2 regions of the Clostridium sp. 1001283B150225_161107_B6 genome follow, and region 2 is predicted to be linked to the other one. Evidence: a T-box and tRNA genes for the amino acid it is inferred to sense, from the RefSeq annotation. Region 2 holds a T-box; the other holds one or more tRNA genes.

Region 1 (11,968 bases), on a different contig from region 2:
CCAGTATATTCATGCCCAAAGCCTGTGCAATCTTAGCTGTTCCCTGTCCTATTTTTCCAAAACCAATTATCCCCATTGTTTTTCCTGCCAGCTCAATGAGAGGAAATTTCCAGAAACACCAGTCAGGACTGGAGGTCCACTCTCCTCTTTTTACACAGTCAGCATGAGCTCCCACATGATGGCACATCTCCAGCAATAAAGCAATGGTATATTGGGCAACTGCATCTGTCCCATAAGTAGGAATATTGGACACTATGATACCTGCACTGCGCGCAGCCTTCACATCCACAACATTGTACCCTGTTGCCAGTACACCGATAAATTTAAGGTTGGGAGAATTTTCAATCACCTTACTGGTAATCGGAGTCTTATTGGTAAATACAGCCTCCGCATCACCAATCCGTTCTAAAACCATTTCTTCTGAAGTTCTCTCATACACGGTTAACTGCCCCAATTGATGAAGGCCATTCCAGCTTAAATCTCCTGGATTTAAAGTGTAACCATCCAATACTACAATTTTCATGACATTACCTCCTTACTGCCATTCTTACTACGCATTTCCTCGTCCAACTGGATATTGTATAAATGGATACATTTGACATTACATGATTAAGGATATACTTTTTTGTATATATTGTCAATACATATCATGTTCTGATTTCATTTTTGGCACATTTGCCATATCATAAACGCAGATATTGGACCTTTACGCCTGCACAACCATACAGGGATTCTCTGCTATACGGATGTGATGTCCGCTGTAATTTCCATCAATCACAGACAGTTCATACTTGGCTGTTTCCAGCAATATATCAAAATCAATACCCGTATCATACCCGCACTGGTTCAGCATATATACCAAATCTTCGGTGGATGTGTTGCCTGTTGCCCCCGGGGCAAAGGGACATCCTCCCAGCCCGCCGATGGATGTCTGCACACTGTCGGCCCCACAGTTTAAGGCCACGTAGCTATTTAAAATTCCCATATTCCTGGTGTCATGAATGTGGACGTTAAACTCTGTATCCGGATATTCCTTTTTCATAGTTGAAAATACCCGCTCTATCAGTGACGGATACGCCATTCCAACTGTATCACAAAGCGTAAATGCATTAATTCCTGTTTCCTTCACCCTCCCAACCAAATCCACTAAATCCTGTATGGGCATTTCGCCCTCAAACGGACAGCCAAACACACATGCAATGTCCTGTGTAATGCGTACATCCGGAAATGACTGCCGTATCCTTTTAAGTTCCTCAATTGATTTATCCCTGGTTCTTTTTACATTTGCCTTATTATGGCTTTCGCTCAGGGATATAACAGGGGATATCTCCTTAAGTCCTGCAGCCACAGCTGCTTTGGCCCCATAGAAGTTTGGTACCAGGGCAAAAAAGTCCACGCCTTCATAAGCCCCCAGTACGGCCTCTGCTATCCGCGGGGCATCCCGCATCTGCGGAATTGCCTTTTCGCTGACAAAGGATGTTATCTGTATTTTCTTAATCCCTGCTTTTACCAGCCCATCTATAATCTTAATTTTATTTTCTGTGGGAATGAATGATTTTACATTCTGAAACCCGTCCCTTGGTCCCACTTCAACCACTTTTGCTTTCATTCCAATCCCCTCCTTTAAAAGGCGCCTGATTGAGCCAATGCCATATAGTCATCCCGGTTCATATCCAGATATTCCTTTAATATTTCCTCTGTATGTTGTCCCAGGAGCGGAGACGGCCTGTCAATATGCACCTTATGATTTGTAAACTTCAGCTGATTCCCGGTTACCTTCATTTTACCGGCTACAGGGTGCTCCAATTCCACAAACATCTCTCTTGCCACAGCTATGTGAGGGTCCTTAACCACGCGGTCAATGGTGTTGACAGGGCTGGCAGGGATTCCTGCTGCCAATAGAATCTCAACCACTTCGTCAATGGTATGCTGCTTTGTCCACTGCTCAATGACAGGTTTTAATTTAGCATGATTTTCCACTCTTTTGATATTACCGTCAAAATCTTCCCTCTCCAGTTCGGGAATTTGTAGCACGCTCTTTAAAATTCCGTATAATTTGTCGTTGCCGCAGGCAATAACCACCATTCCATCCGAGGACTCAAATGTGTCATATGGATAAATCGCTTCATAACGGTTGCCAATCCGGTCCGGAATACGTCCCGTACAGAGATATATCATATTAATAATTTCCAGTGAGGACACCATGGCATCCACCAAAGATACATCCACCTTATCACCCTCTCCGGTTTTAAGACGGTTTATGTAAGCCGCAAGCACGCCGGTGCAGCAGCTGACGCCTCCCATCACATCTGATATGGCTGTCCCTGTTCTGGTGGGCTTTCCTCCGGGCCATCCTGTTGTACTCATTAAACCGCTCATGGCCTGTCCTATAATGTCGTACCCCGCTCTTTGCGAATATGGCCCATAATGTCCAAAACCCGATATGGCCCCATATACAATAGCCGGGTTTATCTTTCTCAGGTCCTCATACCCCAATCCTAATTTCTCCATTACCCCCGGACGGTAATTTTCCAGCACAATGTCACTTTTTTTAACCAGCTTACGGAAAACCTCCCTTCCTTCTTCCTTTTTAAGGTTCAGGGTCATCCCTCTTTTGTTGCGGTTCAGATTCATAAAATAGGCGCTTTCCCCATTTACAATCGGTGCATTTCTTCTGGCGTCATCCCCCCTTCCCGGCATCTCAATTTTGATAACCTCTGCTCCCATATCAGCCAGCAGCATTCCGCAGTATGGACCTGCAAGTACCCTTGTCAGGTCCAATACCTTAACCCCATCCAGTAATCCCTTGCTCATTTCCCGCACCCTTTCCCAATATTTTTTAATGATACATATTAATAAAGCAAAAACCATGCCAACCTCCCACAGATTAAATATCCTTTCATTTCTTAGGCGTCAGGCCATACACAAATCCTGCCAAACAAAAAAAATGTTTCAGACTTCTTAATATATAGAAATCTGAAACATTTTTATAAGGCTTACTTTTTTGAATTCCCCATCATTCTCCACAATGTGGTGCGGCTGATTCCCAGTGTCTTTGCTATCTGTTCATTATTATAGGATAACAAACGTTTTAATTCTCCTGCTGCCAGCTCCCTGTTGTCCTGATTATAAGGCTGCATTATGTCCCCTATGAGACGCTCTTCACCAATGGATTTAATCATGCATCTCTTAGCGTAGAGCGGTTCAAATCTGACGCTTCGTTCCATGTACAGGCAGAACCGTTCACATACATTTTGAAGTTCCCGGATATTCCCCCGCCAGCTGTATCTTCTAAGTATTTCCCGGATATCCTCTGTCAGGTCGAATCCATAAGCGTCAATTCCCCTGTTCTTCTTAATATAAAACTGAAAGAGCTCAATCACATCATCTTCCCTGTCCCTCAGCGGCGGGATTTGAAGTTCCAGCACGCTCAGGCGGTAATATAAATCCTTCCTGAATTCCTGATTCTGCATCTGCTCTAAATTCCGGTTTGTTGCCGTGATAATGCGGACATCTACGGGTATAACCCGTCCGCCGCCCACATGCATTATTTCTTTCTCCTGGATGGCACGCAGCAGCCTGGCCTGCAGTTCCGGCAAAATCTCTCCAATTTCATCTAAAAACAGTGTGCCTCCATCTGCCAGCTCAAAAAGCCCCTTCTTGCCTCCTTTACGTCCTCCGGTAAAGGCTCCCTCATCATAACCAAATAATTCCGACTCCAGGAGGTTGGCGGGAAGAGCCGCACAATTCACTGCCACAAAGGGTCCGTCCTTTCTCAGGCCTGCATTATGAATGCTCTGGGCAAACAGCTCCTTTCCCACCCCGGTCTCTCCGGACAATAAGACTGCTGCACTGCTCTGGGCAAACAGCTCCGCCTCGTCCAGACATGCCTTCATTTTATAGGAACTCCCAATAATATCCCTGAACGTATGCTTGGCAGTAAATCCGCACGCCTGTCTCTGCTCCAATTTCCGTTTGCGATAATCCAATTCTGCCTTTTTATAATCTGAAAACGGGGTGAGCACAATCATATACCCAGTCTGATTCTCTGTGCCGGAACAGATTGGCACCCAGCGTTCCAACAGCTTCTGCCCATGTATATCAACAACCAGAGACTCTATTTCCTCCTGTTGAATTGGCATGCATTGCGGCAATACCTCCGATAGTTTCCTGCCTCTAAGCACCGCCCCTGAATTTTCAACCAGACTGAATATACTCTGATTGCAGTCAATGATATTTTTATCCGTATCAAGAAACATAAGGCCATTGGGACTGTAATCCATAGTGGCTCTCACAAATTCATTCTTTTCCTTTTCTTTGCGCAGTTCTTTAATAAGGATTCTGGCCTCTTCAATTGTATCCAAAATACTGTCCTCACCGGAATACAGCAAGACACCCTCTTTTCCCATCCTGCGCGCAACATCCACTGCCAGGGCATATCCTACAAAGACATTGCAGCCGCTGGAAGACATTTTCTGTTCCAAATCCTCCATGTCCTCATAAACAATTTCCTCTGTCTCCATCCCCATATAGCGCAGGCATTCCCTCATTCTTTCATTCATAGGGAATTTATAGTGAACCAGGGACACTCTGCAGTCTAAGCCAAATCCCTTATGTATGGCTGTAATATAATCCAGAGGCGTCACCTTATATTCCAATACAGGAATATTAAAATAACCCCGAATCACCTGCGCATTGGCTCCTCCGGCTATAATTACCTCCGCCCCATCCAGAATTGCTTTATCTATCTTCTCTAAGGTTTCTTCTCTAAGCCCCTCTACAATCTGGAAATCACAGGTATCCTCCAGCTTACTGATTACATTGTTTACCAGAAAACTAAGTTCACCGTATGTCACACAGCAAATATTTTCTTTCATATAGTAACCTCATTATTCCTTTTCTTTCTAATAAGTATATATTACTCAAAATACTTTGGCAATCTGCATTAGCGCACCATAGCGGATAAGAAAGAGGTGAGAAAGGAATGAGAAAACATAATTTTACTCAAATTTCATCTTGACAATATCAGAGAAATCCTGTAAAATTGTTGATGTCGCTGAAGGAACCTTGTATAACAGGAAACCTCCTGTTTGTTCCGGACAGGCAAATGCCCAGATAGCTCAGTTGGTAGAGCAGAGGACTGAAAATCCTCGTGTCGTTGGTTCGATTCCGACTTTGGGCATTGACCATGTGGTGTCATGGTCATTATGCAGGTGTAGTTCAATGGTAGAACACTAGCCTTCCAAGCTAGATACGTGGGTTCGATTCCCATCACCTGCTTTTTATGTAAAAGCCTTGTACGGGCTTTTTTTGTTTATCCGATATTCATAGCGCAGCAAAAGGCAACAGCGATATACGGTTGCCTTTTGCGTTCTTTTTCCTATAACCTTTATTTACCCTGACCATAGTGATTTTTTGCAAAGTCCTTCATTACTGCTACATTTTCAGGCGTTATACCTGCAGGCTTTCCTCCTGTAGCTTCAATCATGTACAGAATCCTGGCCGTGGCCTCCAGAACAGCGGCCACTTTAAATGCCGCGTCCATGTTCTCGCCTACGCAGACAGCTCCATGGGAGTGCAGAAGACAAGAGTTAGCCTCTTTTCCCAGCGCCTTTTCACATTCCGAAGCCAGCTCCTCTGACCCCGGCAATGCATACTGGGTGCATCTACAGATGTCTCCCATGGCCTGGGCCGCCTCGTCTATGATAAGAGGAATATCCTTACCCTGGGTGGCATATACCATGGAATACATGGGATGGGTATGGATGACTGCATTTACCTCTTCTCTGCTTCTGTATATGGCCAGGTGAAGCCCTGTCTCAATGGTTGGTTTTCTGTGACCCTCCACAATTGTCCCATCCAGCCTGCAGACCACAACATCGTCTTCCACAATCGTACTGTACTTCATGGCGCTGGGCGTCAGGTACACCAATCCTGTTTCAGGGTCGCGTATACTGATGTTTCCCCATGTCTCAACAGTAAGTCCTGAATTCTCCAGTTTCTTTCCGCTCTCTACGATACATTTTTTAAAATCCATTTCCGCCTCTCATTCTGCTGCCGGAAGGCAGCCCTAATTTATTCCGACTTATTCCTACTCAAACGTCTTTAAATAATCCTTAAACTCGCCTACATTGTCCTTGGTAATCACTTCCGTTCCGGTGTCAATATAGGATTCTGCCTCGCCGCCGTCAAATAGTTTCAACATGTTGTCCACGCCCAGTTTTCCCATTTCAGCCGGATACTGTGCCACGGTTGCCAGGAACTCCCCATTTTCCACCAGGTTCAGAGCTTCGCTGACAGCGTCGAATCCAATGATTTGAATCTGCTCCTGCATATTGGCTTCCTTAATGGCTCTCAATGCTCCAATCCCCATATTATCGTTGCAGCAGAAGAAAAGTTCCACATCCGGATTGGCACTTATGATATTCTGGGCAGCCGTGTATCCCTGGTCCACTTCCCAGTTTGCTGTCTGTTCAGCCACAATGGTCACCGTGTCCCCGGCTCCCTCTAAAAATCCATTGTAGCGGTCCGCTGCATTGGTCTGTCCCTCAATCCCCTTAAGTATGGCTGTCTTTGTACCCTGCTCAAAGTTCTTCGCAACATATTCTCCCGCCAGTTTGGCGCCTTCGTAATTGTTGGTTCCATAAAACGGAATGTCAAGACCAACATTGGCAAGGCTTTCATCCGTCAGCTTTGTATCCAGATTAATGATAGGAATGTTTGCTTCCTTACATTTTGTAAGGGCGGATTCCAGACCGTCTGAAGAACTGGGAACCAGAAGAATTCCGTCCACCTTGTTGGCTATCATATTCTCAATAATACCAAGCTGCGCATCTGCGCTGGCATGCTGGTCTCCGGCCTGAACCTCAATCTTCACACCCTTTGCCTCTGCCTCCACTTTGGCGCCGTTGGCAAGGGTGATATGATATTCGTTGTTTAAGGTCATACCCACAAATCCAATGGTCTTATCCTCATAGCTGCCTGATGCAGCCCCAGTGCTGCTCTCCCCGTCCTTTCCGCTCTCCCCGGTTGTCTCCGCGGTCTGGGCTTCTGTCTGCGCTTTGGTTGTCTCAGGCACTGTCTCCTTTGGAGTTTGGCCGCAGCCGCTTAGCGCCGCTGCCGTCATAACCGTACTCATTGCCAATGCCATCACTGCTGCCGTCATGTTTCGCTTCATAATCAATTTCCTCCTTTATTTGCAAATACGTTTTGTATTTTGCTCTTCTATTCGCTCTGGCGCTCTTTCTTTTTATCAGCAAACACTGCTGCTATGATAACGATTCCCGTGACAATGGTCTGATAATAGGTGGCAACGTTCATTATCTGGAGCCCGCAGGTCAGGGTGCTGAGGATGATGGCTCCCACCAGGGTATTCCCTATCTTTCCTTTCCCGCCTGATAAGGAGATTCCTCCGATAACAGCGGAAGCAATCGCGTTCATTTCATAGCCTGAGCCTGCATTAGGGTCTGCATATGTAAGACGGGACAAAAGCATGATGCCTCCAATGGCAGCAAATACGCCGCTTAAGACATACACCATGAGCACAGTCCTGTTTACATTGATTCCTGAAAGCCTGGCAGCGCAGATATTGCCTCCTGCGGAATAAACATGTCTTCCAAACTTTGTATATGCCATGACAAAGATAATGACTGCGTAGAACACAAACACATAGATAACAGACACCGGAACTGTACCCAGCACCTTGGAGGCCATCAGGCTTCCCAGTCCCTTGGGGAAACTGGATATGGGCTGCCCCCCATTAATCAGAAGCGCAAGGCCCCTGGCAATCTGCATGGCCCCCAGCGTCACTATAAACGGCGGCACCTTTCCGTAACTGACCAGACATCCATTGGCCAGACCAAAGGCAGCACCTGCCGCTATACACAAAACCCCCATGGCAACCAGAGGCATGCCTGCTTTCAGAATCAGTCCTCCAAATATACCCACAAACCCCACAATGGACCCAACGCTCAAATCAATGCCGCCGGTGACAATAACAAGGGAAGCCCCGATTGCAATTATGGAAATGATGCTGGCCTGCGTAATGATATTGAACATATTATTAAGGGTCAGGAAGTTCTTCCCCATCATGCTGCAGATTACAGCAAATACAATAAAAATAACAATCAGTCCGAGATATAAAGTCAATGCCGGCAGCTTTGCCTTAACACCCTCTTTGTAACTCTCCATACCTATATTCCTCCCTGCATCGCATATTTTAATATGGTTTCCTGCGTCAAATCCGGGGTATTGTCCAATATGGCCTCCAGGACACCCTCCCTCATAACGGCAACCCGGTCGCACATTTTAAGCACCTCCACAAGGTCGGAGGATATCATGATAATAGAGGCCCCCTGGCTGACCAGGTCATACATGATATTATATATTTCATCACGGGCCCCAACATCAATTCCCCTTGTGGGCTCATCGAATATATATACATCTGCATTGGAATACAGCCATTTTGCAATAACCACCTTTTGCTGGTTACCGCCGGACAGGTTCTTTGCTTCTGTTAGATGCGTATGGGTTTTAATCCGCAGACTCTTAATGTAATACTTAGCGCGTTCCGCCATCTCCTTTTTCCGGATGAACGGCTTGGCAAGCTGCTTTAAATTGGGTAATGCAATGTTATCCATGACAGAATGCATGAGAACCAATCCCTCATCCTTCCTGTCCTCGCTCAGATAGACGATTCCCTTTTCGATATTTTTGGACAGGCTATTGGACAAGGTTTCACCCTTATATGTAACCGTACCACTGTTTTTCCTGTAAGCGCCTATCATACACTTTGCCACTTCTGTCCGGCCCGCGCCCACCAAACCTGCAAATCCCAGTATCTCGCCTTTATGCAGCTCAAATGATATGTCCTTCAGGAAATCCTTATATCCCAGATTTTCAACCTTCAGCACCACCTGGTTCATGTCAACCGCTTCATTGGCAATCTTTTCAAAACTAACCGTGCGTCCCACCATCATCTTTGTCAGCTCGTCCTCTGTGGTTTCAGACAATTCCACGGTTCCTATATATTCTCCGTCACGCATAACCGTGCACCTGTCCCCGATTTCGAACAGCTCGCTCATACGGTGGGAAATATAGATAATTCCGATTTTTTCCTTCTGAAGTTCACGGATGATTCCGAAGAGCATGTTTGTCTCTTTGTCCGTGATGGCCGCTGTGGGCTCATCCAGAACCAGAACCTTTACATGATTGGATATGGCTTTGGCTATCTCCACCAGCTGTTTCTGGGCCACACTCAGTTCACGGACCAGCGTCTTAGGGCTGACCTCCAGGCCGACCCGCCTCATATATCCCTCTGCCTCTTTTATAGCCCGCTTGTGGTCCACAAGAAGCCCCCGGCCATATTCTTTTCCAATGAATATATTTTCATATACAGGCAAATCCGGCACCAGATTGAACTCCTGGTAAATCACGCTGATACCGGCATCCAGAGCCTCCTTCGGCGTCATGGGCGCCAGCTCCCTGCCGTCCAGCACGATGTCACCGCCTTCCCGTCCGTATGCCCCTGACAGAATTTTAATCAGTGTGGATTTACCTGCTCCATTTTCCCCCAAAAGGACGTGAACCTCCCCGGGAAGTACCTCCAGCTGCGCATTTTTCAGCACGGGAACACCAAAAAAGCTTTTGTTAATCCCGCACATCCTCAATATACATCCGTCCATGGACAGGCCCCCTTATCCTTCTAGTTTTTGATACCGCTTCAATGCCTCACCGGAATCTTTTCTGCGGCAATACGTTGTTTTCTCAATGCCCCTTCCAATAAGGTTCCTGATTTCCCTCACTGTCATCTCAGGCTCAAAGTACTTTATCTGGGCTCCCAGATTTCCCAGGGAAGTACTTTCCTTCCCCCCTGTCACCACTTTCTTGCCCGTGGCATCTGCCGTCATCTGGCATAACCTGACATTCCGGGAGCCGCCGCCTACCATATAAACAGTATCTTTTTTCTTTCCGCTTATTTCCTCCAGGCCTTGTATCACTGACGCAAAGCTCAGGGCCATGGAATTCTGGAAACTGCATATGATTGCCGCCCAGTCTTTTTCTCCGGAAACCTGACCGGTCTTTACAAGATAATCCCATATCGCATCCGCCATATGTACCGGATTAAAAAACCTGGCATCGTTGACCGGAAACAGAGGAACCGTTCCCCCATACCGGTCTCCAAGACCATTAAGCTCCTCCCAGCCTATAGCCCCGTTTTCCTCCTCATACTCTTCCTTAATGCGCTGGATGATAAACATTCCGGCGCTGTTCTGCAGCAGGGTTATTTTATTAAATGCCCCTATTTCATTGGTCAGGCATCTTATTCTCACCGCATCATTTATAATGGGCTCCTCCAGCTCCATACCAATAAGCGCCCAGGTTCCTGTGCTGACAAATAAAAACTCTTCTTCCTCTGCCGGAATTGCCAGTACAGCAGCAGCCGTATCATGGGACGGCACGCAGATAACCGGAACATCATAGGATATACCCAGTATTTCCTTTACCCCGGAATGAAGCATGCCAATTGGCGTGCCGTGTTTGCCAATTGGAGCAAATAAGCCGGAAGGTATTCCCATCTCCCCCAACACGTCTTCACTCAGCTGCCTTTTCTTGGCATCCATCAGCTGGGTTGTGGATAACTCGCTGGGCTCGTTTACCATGCAGCCAGTAAAGAGATAATTTAAAATATCCGGTATCATGAGAAGCTTGTGGCCGTTGGAAAATACCGACGGCATCTTCTCCATCATTCCCTTTATCATATTAACCGAATTAATCTTATCGCACAGGATACCAGTCTGCCTGAACAGATATAATCTCTGTTCGTCAGGCATCTGTTCCATAACCTCGGCCCCTATGCTGTTCCTGTATGACAGCGGATTCTGAATCATAAATCCCTGCCTGTCAAACAGTCCGAAATCCACTCCCCATGTACAGATACCGATTGAGTGGATGGTTCCGGCCCGTTTTACCGCCTCCTTTAGCCCCTCCAACAGTTTCTGGTAAATCATCAGTATGTCCCAATAGAAATACTGATGTACCCTGACCATGTAATTTGGTATCTGGGTAATAACCTCTGCGGCTATCTGCTCCCCGTCATACACCCCCAGGATAACCCTGCATGACGAATTGCCACAGTCAAACGCTACCATATTCCGCTTCATCAACACCCCTGCCTCCTATCGGATATTAATCTCCAAACCATATTCTCCTGCCCACTGTACCAGGAATGATAAGTCTGCTTTCTTAAGGGATGGCATATTGCCCATCTCATATTTTCTTCCTAACCCCTGGTATTTCGGAAGACCCAGCCTGTGATAGGGAAGAAATACAATCTCAGATATATGCTTCAAACCTTTTATGTACTTGAAAAAACCATTGATGGACGCCTCATCGTCATTGCAGCCCGGAATATAGGGATATCTGACCGACAATTCCCCATGGTAGTGCCCGCACAGCCACTCCAGGTTGCTGAGTATCAAGGTATTATCCACACCTGTCAATTCTTTATGTTTTTCAGAATCAATCTGTTTAAAATCATAATAAACCGCATCGACACGCCCGTTTATGTCTTCAAGCGCCTCCTGAGGGACATGACCGCATGTTTCAACCAGGGTGTTATAACCCCTCAAATGCATCTGCTCCCCAATGGCCCCTATGACTTCGCTGTAGTACAAAGGCTCTCCTCCGCTGAACGTAACACCGCCGCCTGACATTCCATAATATTGGCGGTCCTTCAATATTTCCGCAAGAAGCTCCTCCTCGCTGTATCTCCTCCCCATCATCTCCCTGGCGTCTGCATAGCACTCCCTGACGCAGACGCCGCATTGCCTGCATTTACTCTGGTCCGTAATATATCCGTAACCTTCCATATAACTTATGGCCTTCTCAGGACACAGGACCCTGCATCTTCCGCACTCTATGCAGGCATTTGCCTTAACCAGGACCTCTGTCCCCGCTCTCTGGGATT
Region 2 (11,968 bases):
TTTGTGCATTCCGGCCTTTTCAAAGAACTCTTCCACCACGCCCTTCATGGTGAAGAAGTCGCCGTCCCCATACATTCCCAGGGTAAACTGCATACGCTCGTCAGGAAGCTCGGTCAGAGGCAGGGACTTGGGACGGTACACATTGGCCAGCTCGTACAGACGCACGTCCTTGTTGCGGCGGTTGTAATTGGTGGACAGGGATGCCAGCATACCGTTTAAGGACGTGGTGCGCATGACGCTGAAATCCTCTCCCAGGGGGTTGGATATCTCCACCGTATTCCTCAGGGCGCTGTCCTCAGGAATCAGCATTTTGTCAAATACCCTGGGACTCTCAAAGGAATAGGTCATACCCTGCGAAAATCCGCAGAAGCTTGCTATCTCCCTGGCAACCTCCTCTATCTGAAGCTTGTAGGAGAGCTTTCCCGTGGTGGCTTCGCCGGACGGCAGTGTGGTGGGAATCTTGTCATAGCCATAGAATCTGGCCACTTCCTCCGCCAAATCAGCCATGCGCTCCAGGTCCTGGCGCCAGGTAGGTGCAATGACCTCCTTTGTCCCGGGGTCATAGCCCAGTTCAATGGTCTTAAAGTAGGAAAGCATGGTTTCCTCCGGGATGTCCGTGCCTAAAAGCCTGTTAATCTTAGCCGCGTCAAAGGGAATGCGCCTGCAGGTCCTCTTCTCAGGATACAGGTCAATGATGCCGCCCACAACCTCTCCTGCCCCCAGCTCCTCGATAAGCTGGCAGGCCCTGTTCACTGCTTCCTCCGCCGTGTTGGGGTCCAGTCCCTTCTCATACTTTCCGGATGCATCCGTGCGCAGCCCCACCTTCTTGGCCGACAGACGGATGTTGGTGCCGTTAAAGCAGGCTGACTCAAATACCATGGTCTGCACATTGTCCGTGATTTTTGAGTTCTCTCCGCCCATGATACCGGCAATGCCCACTTCCTTTTCCCCGTCATTTATCATGAGGATGGTGGAATCCAGCTTTCTCTCCTGGCCGTCCAGTGTCTGGAACACATCCCCGTCCCTGGCGCATTTCACTATGATTTCATGGCCGGCCAGCTGGTCATAGTCAAAGGCATGCATGGGCTGTCCATACTCTTCCATGACATAGTTGGTGATGTCCACAATATTGTTGATGGGCCGGATGCCACTGGCCGCCAGACGGCGCTGCATCCACTGCGGTGAGGGCGCAAGCTTTATATTCTTTACCATCCTGGCGCAGTAACGGGGACACAGCTCGCTGTTCTCCACCCGCACCTTCAGGAAGTCGCGGATGTCCTCGCTGTTGCCGGTGGGAGTGACCACCGGCGCTTTGAACGCTTTTCCAAAGGTGGCGGCAGCCTCCCTGGCTATGCCAATCACACTGTAGCAGTCCACGCGGTTGGAAGTGATTTCATACTCGAACACCACATCCCTGAGTCCCATGATTTCCACTGCGTCCGAGCCCGGTACGCTGTCCTTGGGCAGGATGTAAATTCCGCTCTCAGGGGCATCCGGGTACATATCCCTGCTGGTTCCCAGCTCCTCCACGGAACACATCATGCCGCAGGACTCCACGCCTCTTAACTTGCCCTGCTTAATCCTGATTCCTTCTTCAGGAAGGGCGCCTCCGTCGTGGCCCCCTGCCACGCGTCCGCCGTCCAGAACCACGGGCACCTTTTCACCTACGGATTCCTCCGTGATATTAGGGGCGCCTGTGACAATCTGCACCGGCTCTGCCGCACCCACATTGACCTGGCATACCACCAGTTTATCTGCATCCGGATGGCGCTTAACGTCAAGTATCTCTCCGGCAACGATTTTTTCCAGGTTCTTATCCAGACATGTATAACCTTCTACCTTGGTTCCTGTCAGGGTCATGGCATCCGTGTATTCCTGGGCCGTGACATCCAAATCAGGGACATATGCTTTTATCCATGATAATGCTGTGTTCATGTGTTCTCTCTCCTTCTATGCTTTGAATGTTTATCAGGACACGTGGTCTTAGAACTGCTTCAGGAAACGGATGTCGTTCTCATACAGCAGACGCATGTCGTCAATTTCATACTTAAGCAGGGCAATACGCTCCAGTCCCACGCCGAATGCAAATCCGGAATACTCGTCCGGGTCAATGCCGCACATCTCCAGCACATGGGGATGTACCATACCGCATCCAAGAATCTCTATCCAGCCCGACCCCTTACAGAACCGGCATCCTGAACCGCCGCATTTAAAGCAGGTCACATCCACCTCGGCGCTGGGCTCCGTAAACGGGAAATGATGGGGACGGAACTTTACCTTTGTGTCAGGCCCGAACAGCTCCCTGGCAAATTCCGCCAGAGTACCCTTAAGGTCTGAAAAGGTGATGTTCCTGTCAATCACAAGGCCCTCAATCTGATGGAAAGAAGGAGAGTGGGTGGCATCCACCTCGTCGGAACGGAACACCCGGCCCGGCGCAATCATGCGGATGGGAAGCCTGCCCTTTTCCATGGTACGCACCTGTACCGGGGATGTCTGGCTGCGCAGCAGGATATTTTCATTGATATAGAAGGTATCCTGCTCGTCCCTGGCCGGATGGCCCTTGGGAATGTTCAGCTTCTCAAAGTTGTACCTGTCGTACTCCACCTCAGGGCCTTCCACCACCTCATATCCCATGCCCACGAAAATGCGCTCCACCTCTTCCAGGGCAATGGTGTTGGGATGGCTGTGCCCCACATTGTTCTTCTTGGCCGGAAGGGTGACGTCGATAACCTCCCTTTTCAGCTGTTCCTCCCTGGCTTTCTTAGCCAGGGCAGTCCTGGCCTCCTCCAGTCTTCCCTCGATAAGTCCCCGGACATCATTGACCATCTGGCCCACCTTCGGCCTGTCCTCAGGGGCAACATCCTTCATGCTCTTTAACAGGTTCGTCAGCTCTCCCTTCTTACCCAGATAAGACACGCGGATGTCATTCAGTCTCTCCAGCGCTTCAGAAGATTCAATCTGCTTAAGCGCCTCTTCTTTGATTTTCTCTAACTGCTCTTTCATGGCTTCTCCTTTTCTTTGTAACAAGATAGAATCCTGCTCCCGGGATTGTCCGCCTGCAGCAGGCCCTCTTTCGGGCCGCAATCCCCGGGCAGCATTTTTGTTTCACCGGACCCATGTTCCGGGAAACAAAAAAGCCCCGTCTCTTCATCACTGAAGGGACGAGGCTGTAAACTCGCGGTACCACCCTGCTTCCTGTATCCTCCCAGGCTCTACGCCCGGACCATACAGACACTTGATGCACGTAACGTGTGCCTGCGTCACAGACTACCGGAATCCCTCCACTGATTGGTGAAAACATCCTTTTGCCTGTGCGGCTCCGGTGGGAATTTCAACCGTCTATCTGAACCCGGGCAGGCTTTCAGCCGGTGGCCTCCCCTCTCTGATGGAAAATAAACGTCTACTATGCACCTTCATCGCTTTTCTGATTATCAAATCTAACCTACATTCTAGTCACATTTTCTGAAAATGTCAAGCGGAAAGCCAGAAAATCACATTTGACTTTGAAAAAAAGAAGGGGTAAAGTTATATCAAGGGACCTTTTTACCCCAGGTCCCTCCAAAATCCCTTACAAAAGAAAGGCATACCCATATGATTCACCGTTATGAAACACCCTGCATGGACCTGCAGCAGATTCATCAGTCCGGCCAGTGCTTCCGCATGGTTCCTCTGCCGGAACATACATATCCTTCCGGCGCAGTGAACGGCTACCGGCTCACCAGCGGTCTCCGCGTCCTGCGCGCCTGGCAGGAAGAATCTTACACCTGCCTGGACTGCCCCCATGAGGACCTTTCCTTCTGGCTGTCCTATCTGGACATGGACCGGGACTACCAGGCTGTCATCGCTTCCATTGACAGGGAAAATACCTACCTTCTGGCAGCGGCCATGAGCGGGGCAGGCATCCGCATCCTGCGCCAGGACCCATGGGAAATGATTATCACCTTTGTGATTTCCCAGCAAAAGACAATTCCAAACATACGCCAGCTGGTGGAGGCCCTCAGCAGCCGGTACGGCACCCCTCTGGCGGAGGAAGATGCCCTTGGGACGCTTCTTTCCCCGGCCTTCTCCTTCCCAACTCCCAGTCAGCTCTCCCTTGCTTCCCTGGAGGATTTGATGGGGCTTAAGCTGGGCTACCGGGCAAAGTACATCCACAGGCTCTGCCAGGACGCGGTTTCAGGCAGGCTGGACCTTTCCCATCTGGCATCCCTGGACTATAAGGATGCCATGGAGTATCTCACAGGCTTTTACGGAATCGGCAAAAAGGTGGCCAACTGCGTATGCCTCTTCGGCCTCCACCATATAGATGCCTTTCCCGTGGACACATGGATTGAAAAAATCCTGACGGAACAGTATTTTGACCCCAAAAAATACCGCCGCATCCCCAAAAACCATCTCTGCGAAACAATCGTAAAGGATGTGTTCGGGCGATACAGCGGCTGTGCCGGCATCATGCAGCAGTATATTTTCTATTATGAACGCAGTGTCAGGCAGGGAAGGGAATAATCTGCGGACCTGTGCATTTGACCGGCATCATCCGGCCTGCGTTCCCCCGGCCTGCCTCAGCTGGCCGGCTTCATCCGGCCTGCGTCACTCCATAAGCCGTCCCATGGAAGGCCGCAGGCGTCCCGCCACCGTCACTGCCAGGATACAGAGTATATAGTCCGGAATCATGGTAGGCAGGCAGTAGACCGCAAAAATTGCTCCCCAGCCCACCGTGTTGGGGGTCACCACCACAAAGTGGGTGATGAAGTAAAAGTAAAGAATTCCCATCCCATAGTAAATCACATAGCCCACCGTGGCGGAGAACAGCCAGGCTCCCGGCTTTGAGGCGTGCATCCACTCGCACAGCTTTCCCATCGCATAGGCTGCCAGGGCAAATCCCAGCAGGAACCCAAAAGTGGGCCGTATCAGATAAGAGGGCCCGCCGCCCCGGGCAAAAACAGGGATTCCCACCAGCCCAATCAAAAGATAGGTGGCCACACTGAGGAAGGCCCTTCTGGAGCCCAGAAGCAGACCGGCCAGAAGCACGAAAAACCACTGAAGGGTAAAATTCATGGTATCCGCCCCCACCGGTATCACAATCTTGATAAAGGCCCCCACTGCTGTCAGTGCCGTGAACAGCCCGCAGACCGTCAGATCCCTTGCCATCCCGTGCCGCTGTACCATTGTATGGCTTCCTGTGCCGTTTCCCTGTCTCATGTATTCCACTCCTTCTGTCTTATAAAAATCTTCCTGTCAGGCAAATCACATCATGCCCAGGTCAAATATCTTCCATTTTTCCCGCAGTCCAGACTCCCTGCCCACTGCAAAATCCCTGGTAAATTCGCCGTCCCCCCATTGGGGACCTCTCTCCAGAGCCTTTGGTGACCATCTCTGGGCAAAGGAGACACGGACCACCTTGTACCCCTCATATCCGCAGGATGCCGCCAGCTGGTCATAATGTTCCTTCTGGTCCGCGTATGCCTCCTGAGGCAGTGTCTCAAATCCATGGACAATATATTCCTGTATATAATAACCGTCCTTAAAATCCATGTCCTCCTGGTCAAAATTCAGGGCCTCCAGCTGATTCTGGGGAAACAGCCTTTTACACATATCAAACTGTCCCAGACCCCTATACTTAAAATACCAGGCAGCTGTCATCTGGGGCATGTCCGACGGCATGGACTCAAACTTCACATGTCTTGGAAGTGTCTCATCCTGTACCGTATATTCACTTACCAGCTTTTCTCCGCCCTTTGCCTTGTTGGCCGCAGCCACCCCGAACATGATAACCAGACAGAGCAGGGTCAGACCGCAGATTCTGACAGCCTGGGGCGATATATTCCGTTTACTCATATCATGCGTCCTTTCATAGCCGTTCAGCACCGTGCCTGGGACATTTCCCTGTGTTCCATGCAGCACTTCCTGATTCCCTCTGAGGTATTGAAGAACCGGATACCGTGGGACCTTATCTTGTCCGTATTCATGGTCAGGTTCCTGGGACAGGAGGCAAACCGTTCTTCATTGCGCTTCAGTATGCTGCCGGAATCACTGCCCGCCAGTTCCCTGAGGAACAGTCTGGCCGTGTCAAAGGTGCTGTAACGGTTCTCACTGCCGAAGTTGTACACGCCTCCGGGCAGCTCCATGGCTTCCTCCATATGGCGCACCACTTCCCACACATAGGTGACTCCCCTGTAATCATGGACAGGAAACTCCACCTCCTGCCGTTCCTTCAGAGCATCCATCAGCTTCTGTAAAAGCCCCTGGCCTGCCACCCTTCCCCTGGACGGGGCGTCATACATCCATGTAAGCCTGAGGGCCACTGCATTGGGCAGATACGTAAACATGGAATCCTCCGCCCGCTTCTTGTCCCTTCCATACACATTTCCCGGCTTTCCTTCACTGCCCTCGCGGTTGGGCTCCAGGGAGTGGGATGTATTGTAAATCTGGTCGGAACTGGTAAATATCATCCGGCTGCCGGCATTCCTGCACGCCTTGGCCAGGTTGACGGTTCCCCGTACATTCACTTTTTCTGAGAGGATTGGATTTCTTTCACAGGCGCCTGTGTTGGAAATTGCCGCACAGTGCAGGACATAATCCGGCCGGATGGCCTTTACAAAGGCGGAAACAGCCACAAAATCCTCAATATCCAGCTCCCTGTGTGTCACCCCCACTGCCTCATATCCGTTTCTGCCACTAAAATATTCACAAATCCTGGAACCGAGAAATCCCCCGGCCCCGGTAATCAATAAGCGTCTTTTCATTCTGTCCATATACCTTTCTGCAGATATGATAACATTATAGCCTACTAATTCTTACAATTCTTTACGGATTTCTTAATATTTTATCGGGCTCTTTTTTAATATGGCAGATTCTCCTGGAAAATCATCTCATATTTTGTGTTGTATTCCTCTTCCAGAAGGCTTCTGTCCCCGTATTCCGCCTCCCCCATCTGGTTATCATAGGGGTCGTTCCTCAAATGGACCATGGGCGGTTCAAACTCATGTCCGAACTCCCTGGCTGCCGGAAGGCGGAAGGGGTCCAGATTGCCAAAGTAAAAATCCCACCTCTGCGTCTCCCCCTCCCGGTAAGCCGCCCCGCCGAAGGAACAGTCCGCATAGCGCCAGCCATGGGATTCTGTATAAAACTGCGCCCAGTCGTGGCAGCTGATTTCAAAGGGTGATGTATAAAGACCTGCCTGCCATCTGGCAGGAATACCAACCGCGCGGCACAGGGTGATGAACAGCAGCGCCTGCACTCCGCAGTCTCCCTTCATGGATGATGCAGCATACTGGGGGATGTCAGTCAGGGTAAAATAACTGCGCACATAGGAATACATCACATGGGTGGTAATATAGTCGTATATTCGTCTGGCCTTCCTCAAGGGGTCCTGTTCCTCACCCGCTATCCCGGCTGCCAGTTCCCGGATAAAAGGGGTGAAACGGATATGGGGCTGCTGCTGAACCAGCCAGGCCTCCGGCGTTTCAGCAGAACCATTTTTCCGACAGGACTCTGCGCCCCGTTCTGAGCCAGGTTCCGGCCCGCCATGTTTAAGGCTTTCACAGGAGAAATCCAGATACGTTTCCTGATTCTCAAAGGAAAACTCCACCGAATATTCCTGTCCCTTCCTGTGTTTTGTATGGAAGCAGATGGTACGCTGAAAGGCATCCGCCCGCGCAATGGTATATTCCCAATTTTCAGCTTCCCTTCCCCCGATTCTGACGCTGTGGACGTTCACGTTCTTTATCTGGGCATATTCAATGGGAAGCGGAAGATAGACCTTGATTTCCTCCCCTGCCCGCTCTGCCTCCTCCCGGATTGCAAGGGTCCCGCGTATGCGGAATCTGCATCCCGCGCCTCCCTGCTCTTTCATGGCGGCAATGGTCCTGTTAAGCAGCGCAAAGTTCTCTGCCTTGGAACGGACCAGTTCCCGGTCCAGGGCCCGGTTCTCATATTCCTTTCTGGTCTTTAACACATTTCTCAGGAAACTGCTTCGGAAGCGGACCTCTCCGTCCACGTAAATCCAATCCGCTGCATCCTCCTCCCACAGGGTTTCCAGCTCGCTGTCCTCAAAATCCCTTACATTATCCCGCAGCATGGCCAAAGCCTCACTCCATGTATAGGGGTATTGTTCCGGCATCCGCTTAAGAATCTCTCTTTCAATCATAAGCCGCTTTTTTAAGACCAATGGAATGTCTCTTTTCAGCCTGTTGTCTATAATCCTGGCAGCCCTGTCAAATTCCCCTCTCCACTTAAGCTTTTCTATGTCTTCCGGCAGCGGAACCGCCAGCGTCTCAAAATAACTGTTATCCATCTGATTCTCCCTCTCCTTTTTACCTGTCACGGCCATTTTCCCAGCCTCCCCCATCCTCCCTGCCGCAGCATTTCCCCTGCTGCAGCATCCTGTCTGTCATTACCCTTTTTTGTCCGTTGCACAATACCGGGCATGGACGTAAAAGCCCGGACAGACTCTGGTGCTGCCTGTCCGGGCTCATGGTAATACGTATCTATTTGAAAATACCCTTTTTCTTAGGTTTCTCTTCCTCCTGGGAAGCGACGCCGTTCATTGCGTCGTCAAACCGCCTTAAGGCTTCCTTCTGGGCCTGGGTCATACGCTCCGGAACCTGTACCACCAGGGTAACATAGTGGTCGCCCCTGACATTGCGGCTGCGCAGAGAAGGAACACCCTTGCCCTTTAGCCGCACCTTGGTATCTGTCTGGGTGCCGGGCCTTACATCGTACTCCACCTCGCCGTCCACGGTCTTTATGCGAATCGGGCCTCCCAGCGCTGCCCGCGCAAAGGATATAGGCACTGTGGAATAAATGCTGGTATCCTGGCGCTTGAAAATCGGATGCTGGGAGACAACCGCCTCCACCAGCAAATCCCCCCGCTCGCCGCCGCCTGTACCGGGCTCGCCGCCCCCTGCCAGACGCACGCACTGGCCGTTGTCAATGCCTGCGGGTATGGATACCTTGAATTTCTTGCGCACGGTCTTATATCCCGTACCGTAACAATCAGAACACTTTTCCTTGATGACCTGTCCGGTGCCGTTACAGTCCGGACATGTCTGTACATTCTGCACGGTCCCGAAAAAGGACTGCTGGGTGTACATGATTTTGCCCTTTCCATTACACTTTGCACAGGTCTGGGGGGAGGTTCCTGCCTTTGCGCCTGTGCCGTGACAGCTGGCGCAGGTTTCCTTGAAGTTAATCTCAATCTCTTTATCACAGCCAAATACGGCTTCCTCAAATGTAATCCTGACCGAAGTCTTTATGTTGGCGCCCCGTGAAGGCCCGCTTCTGGCCCTGGAGGACCTGCCGCCGCCGAAAATATCACCAAAGATATCGCCGAAGATATCACCCATATCCCCGCCAAAGTCAAAGCCGCCGAAGCCGCCGCCAAAGCCGCCTGCCCCAGCACCGCCCTGTTCAAATGCAGCATGGCCGAACTGGTCGTACTGCTGACGTTTCTGAGGGTCGCTTAACACGCTGTATGCCTCGGAAGCCTCTTTGAACTTGGCCTCTGCCTCCTTATCGCCTGGGTTGGCATCGGGGTGGTATTTCTTGGCAAGTTTCCTGTATGCTTTTTTCAATGCATCCTCATCTGCATCTTTGGGAACGCCCAGAACTTCATAGTAATCTCTCTTACTCTCTGCCATGTTGTTTACCTCTTAATCTATCTGAACGCCGCAAAACCAGCCCTGGCGGGCAGGTTTCAAAAGCACTCTTTATCAGCCACAAAGGGGGTAGTGGCCGGTTTCCCGGCTCCTAAGCCCCCTGTTTGTTTTATACGGATTTACTTCCTTACGCCTATACTTCCTTGAAATCAGCGTCTACAACGTCGTCTGCGCCTGCTGCACTGTTTCCTGCGCCGCCCATGTCAGGGCCTGCCTGGCCTGCTGCGCCGGATGCCTGAGCCTGCTCATATACCTTTGCAAACAGCTTCTGCGCGCTGTTCATCAGCTTCTCTCTGCCAGCCTTGATATCCTCTACCTGGGCATCAGTCATCTCTTCCAGCGGAGCGCGGTTGATGGCTTCCTTCAGGGCATTTAAGTCTGCTTCCACTTCTGCCTTGTCTCCTGGAGCAATCTTATCCCCAACCTCTTCCAGGGCCTTCTCGGTCTGGAATACCATGGAATCCGCATCGTTCCTTGCATCGATGGATTCCTTGCGCTTCTTATCCTGTGCCTCGTATTCAGCTGCTTCCTTTACTGCCTTATCAATATCGTCGTCTGACATGTTGGAGCCGGACGTGATGGTGATGTGCTGCTCCTTACCTGTTCCCAAATCCTTTGCGGAAACATTCACAATGCCGTTGGCATCAATATCAAAGGTAACCTCAATCTGCGGAATACCTCTTCTTGCAGGCGGGATTCCATCCAGACGGAACTGTCCCAGTGTCTTGTTATCCCTTGCGAACTGGCGCTCGCCCTGTACCACGTGGATATCCACTGCGGTCTGGTTGTCGGCTGCGGTTGAGAAAATCTGGCTCTTCTTGGTAGGAATGGTGGTATTCCTCTCAATCAGCCTGGTAGCCACGCCGCCCATAGTCTCGATGGACAGGGAAAGAGGCGTTACATCCAGAAGAAGGATGTCTCCTGCACCTGCATCGCCGGCCAGCTTGCCGCCCTGGATGGCAGCGCCGATAGCCACGCACTCATCCGGGTTCAGGGATTTGCTTGGTTCCTTGCCTGTCAGCTGTTTTACCTTTTCCTGTGCAGCTATCATACGTGTGGAACCGCCTACCAGCAGTACCTTGCCCAGCTCAGAAGCCGTGATGCCCGCATCCTTAAGTGCGTTCTGCACCGGGATGGCGGTACGCTCTACCAGGTCATGGGTCAGCTCATCAAACTTAGCCCTGGTCAGGTTCATATCCAGATGCTTCGGTCCCTCGGCAGTTGCAGTGATGAAGGGCAGGTTGATATTGGTGGTGGTAGCTGTGGACAGCTCCTTCTTAGCCTTCTCAGCAGCTTCCTTCAGTCTCTGAAGGGCCATCTTGTCGCCCGACAGGTCCACGCCCTCAGCCTTCTTAAACTCGGAAATCATCCAGTTTGTAATTGCATTGTCAAAATCATCGCCGCCCAGACGTGTGTCGCCGTTGGTGGACAGAACCTCGATGACGCCGTCGCCGATTTCAATGATAGAAACATCAAAGGTACCGCCGCCTAAGTCGTATACCATGATTTTCTGCTCTTTTTCATTGTCAAGTCCGTAAGCCAGGGCTGCTGCCGTAGGCTCGTTGATGATACGCTTTACGTCCAGGCCTGCAATCTTGCCTGCATCCTTGGTGGCCTGACGCTGCGCGTCGTTAAAGTATGCCGGAACCGTGATAACTGCCTCTGTCACAGTCTCTCCCAGATAGCTCTCTGCATCTGCTTTCAGCTTCTGCAGAATCATAGCGGAAATCTCCTGTGGTGTGTACTTCTTTCCGTCAATGTCTACCCTGTAGTCCGTGCCCATGTGACGCTTGATGGAAGAGATGGTCTTATCTGCGTTGGTAACAGCCTGACGCTTTGCAGGTTCGCCAATCAGCCTTTCTCCTGTCTTAGTGAATGCCACTACGGATGGTGTTGTCCTTACGCCCTCCGCATTGGCAATAACAGTTGGTTTTCCGCCTTCCATAACAGCCACACAGCTGTTTGTCGTACCTAAGTCAATACCGATAATCTTGCTCATAGTCTTTTCCTCCTGATTATTTTTAGTGGGGTATATTTATAATGATTGGGATATGTCAATTTGCCACTTTTACCATACTGTGTCTTACCACGCTGTCCCTGTACATGTAACCCTTCTGCAATTCCTCCGCCACAATGTTCTCTCCCAGGCTGTCGTCATCCACGTGCATCACTGCATTGTGGAAGTTAGGGTCAAACTCCCGGCCTACTGCTTCAATGGCTTTTACGCCTGCTTCCTCCAGCGTTTTGCTCAACTGCTTATATATCTTCTCCATGCCCTCTGCAAGGGGTGTTCCCTTTGCATCCTCAGGCAC

The links. The T-box of region 2 lies ahead of pheS (phenylalanine--tRNA ligase subunit alpha). A T-box ahead of a tRNA ligase gene usually reads a tRNA of that ligase, here a tRNA-Phe.
Region 1: it has a tRNA-Phe gene. The T-box ahead of pheS (phenylalanine--tRNA ligase subunit alpha) is inferred to sense a tRNA for this amino acid. The anticodon was not compared.

Annotation. Positions count from the first base shown of each region.
Region 1 is NZ_JADNMD010000020.1:3,941-15,908, reverse strand. Features, by position in the region: gene I2H39_RS28105 (D-2-hydroxyacid dehydrogenase) at 1-523, opposite strand, end outside; gene I2H39_RS28100 (hydroxymethylglutaryl-CoA lyase) at 707-1,609, opposite strand; gene I2H39_RS28095 (CoA transferase) at 1,624-2,814, opposite strand; gene I2H39_RS28090 (sigma 54-interacting transcriptional regulator) at 2,997-4,877, opposite strand; tRNA gene I2H39_RS28085 (tRNA-Phe) at 5,110-5,182, shown strand; tRNA gene I2H39_RS28080 (tRNA-Gly) at 5,210-5,280, shown strand; gene I2H39_RS28075 (class II aldolase/adducin family protein) at 5,390-6,037, opposite strand; gene I2H39_RS28070 (sugar ABC transporter substrate-binding protein) at 6,092-7,177, opposite strand; gene I2H39_RS28065 (ABC transporter permease) at 7,225-8,190, opposite strand; gene I2H39_RS28060 (sugar ABC transporter ATP-binding protein) at 8,193-9,683, opposite strand; gene I2H39_RS28055 (rhamnulokinase family protein) at 9,696-11,162, opposite strand; gene I2H39_RS28050 (glycyl-radical enzyme activating protein) at 11,178-11,968, opposite strand, start outside.
Region 2 is NZ_JADNMD010000001.1:734,669-746,636, forward strand. Features, by position in the region: gene pheT (phenylalanine--tRNA ligase subunit beta) at 1-1,935, opposite strand, end outside; gene pheS (phenylalanine--tRNA ligase subunit alpha) at 1,984-3,003, opposite strand; T-box leader at 3,155-3,426, opposite strand; gene I2H39_RS03335 (DNA-3-methyladenine glycosylase 2) at 3,592-4,503, shown strand; gene I2H39_RS03340 (biotin transporter BioY) at 4,588-5,199, opposite strand; gene I2H39_RS03345 (hypothetical protein) at 5,245-5,835, opposite strand; gene I2H39_RS03350 (sugar nucleotide-binding protein) at 5,859-6,752, opposite strand; gene I2H39_RS03355 (transglutaminase-like domain-containing protein) at 6,839-8,323, opposite strand; gene dnaJ (molecular chaperone DnaJ) at 8,487-9,638, opposite strand; gene dnaK (molecular chaperone DnaK) at 9,790-11,655, opposite strand; gene grpE (nucleotide exchange factor GrpE) at 11,711-11,968, opposite strand, start outside.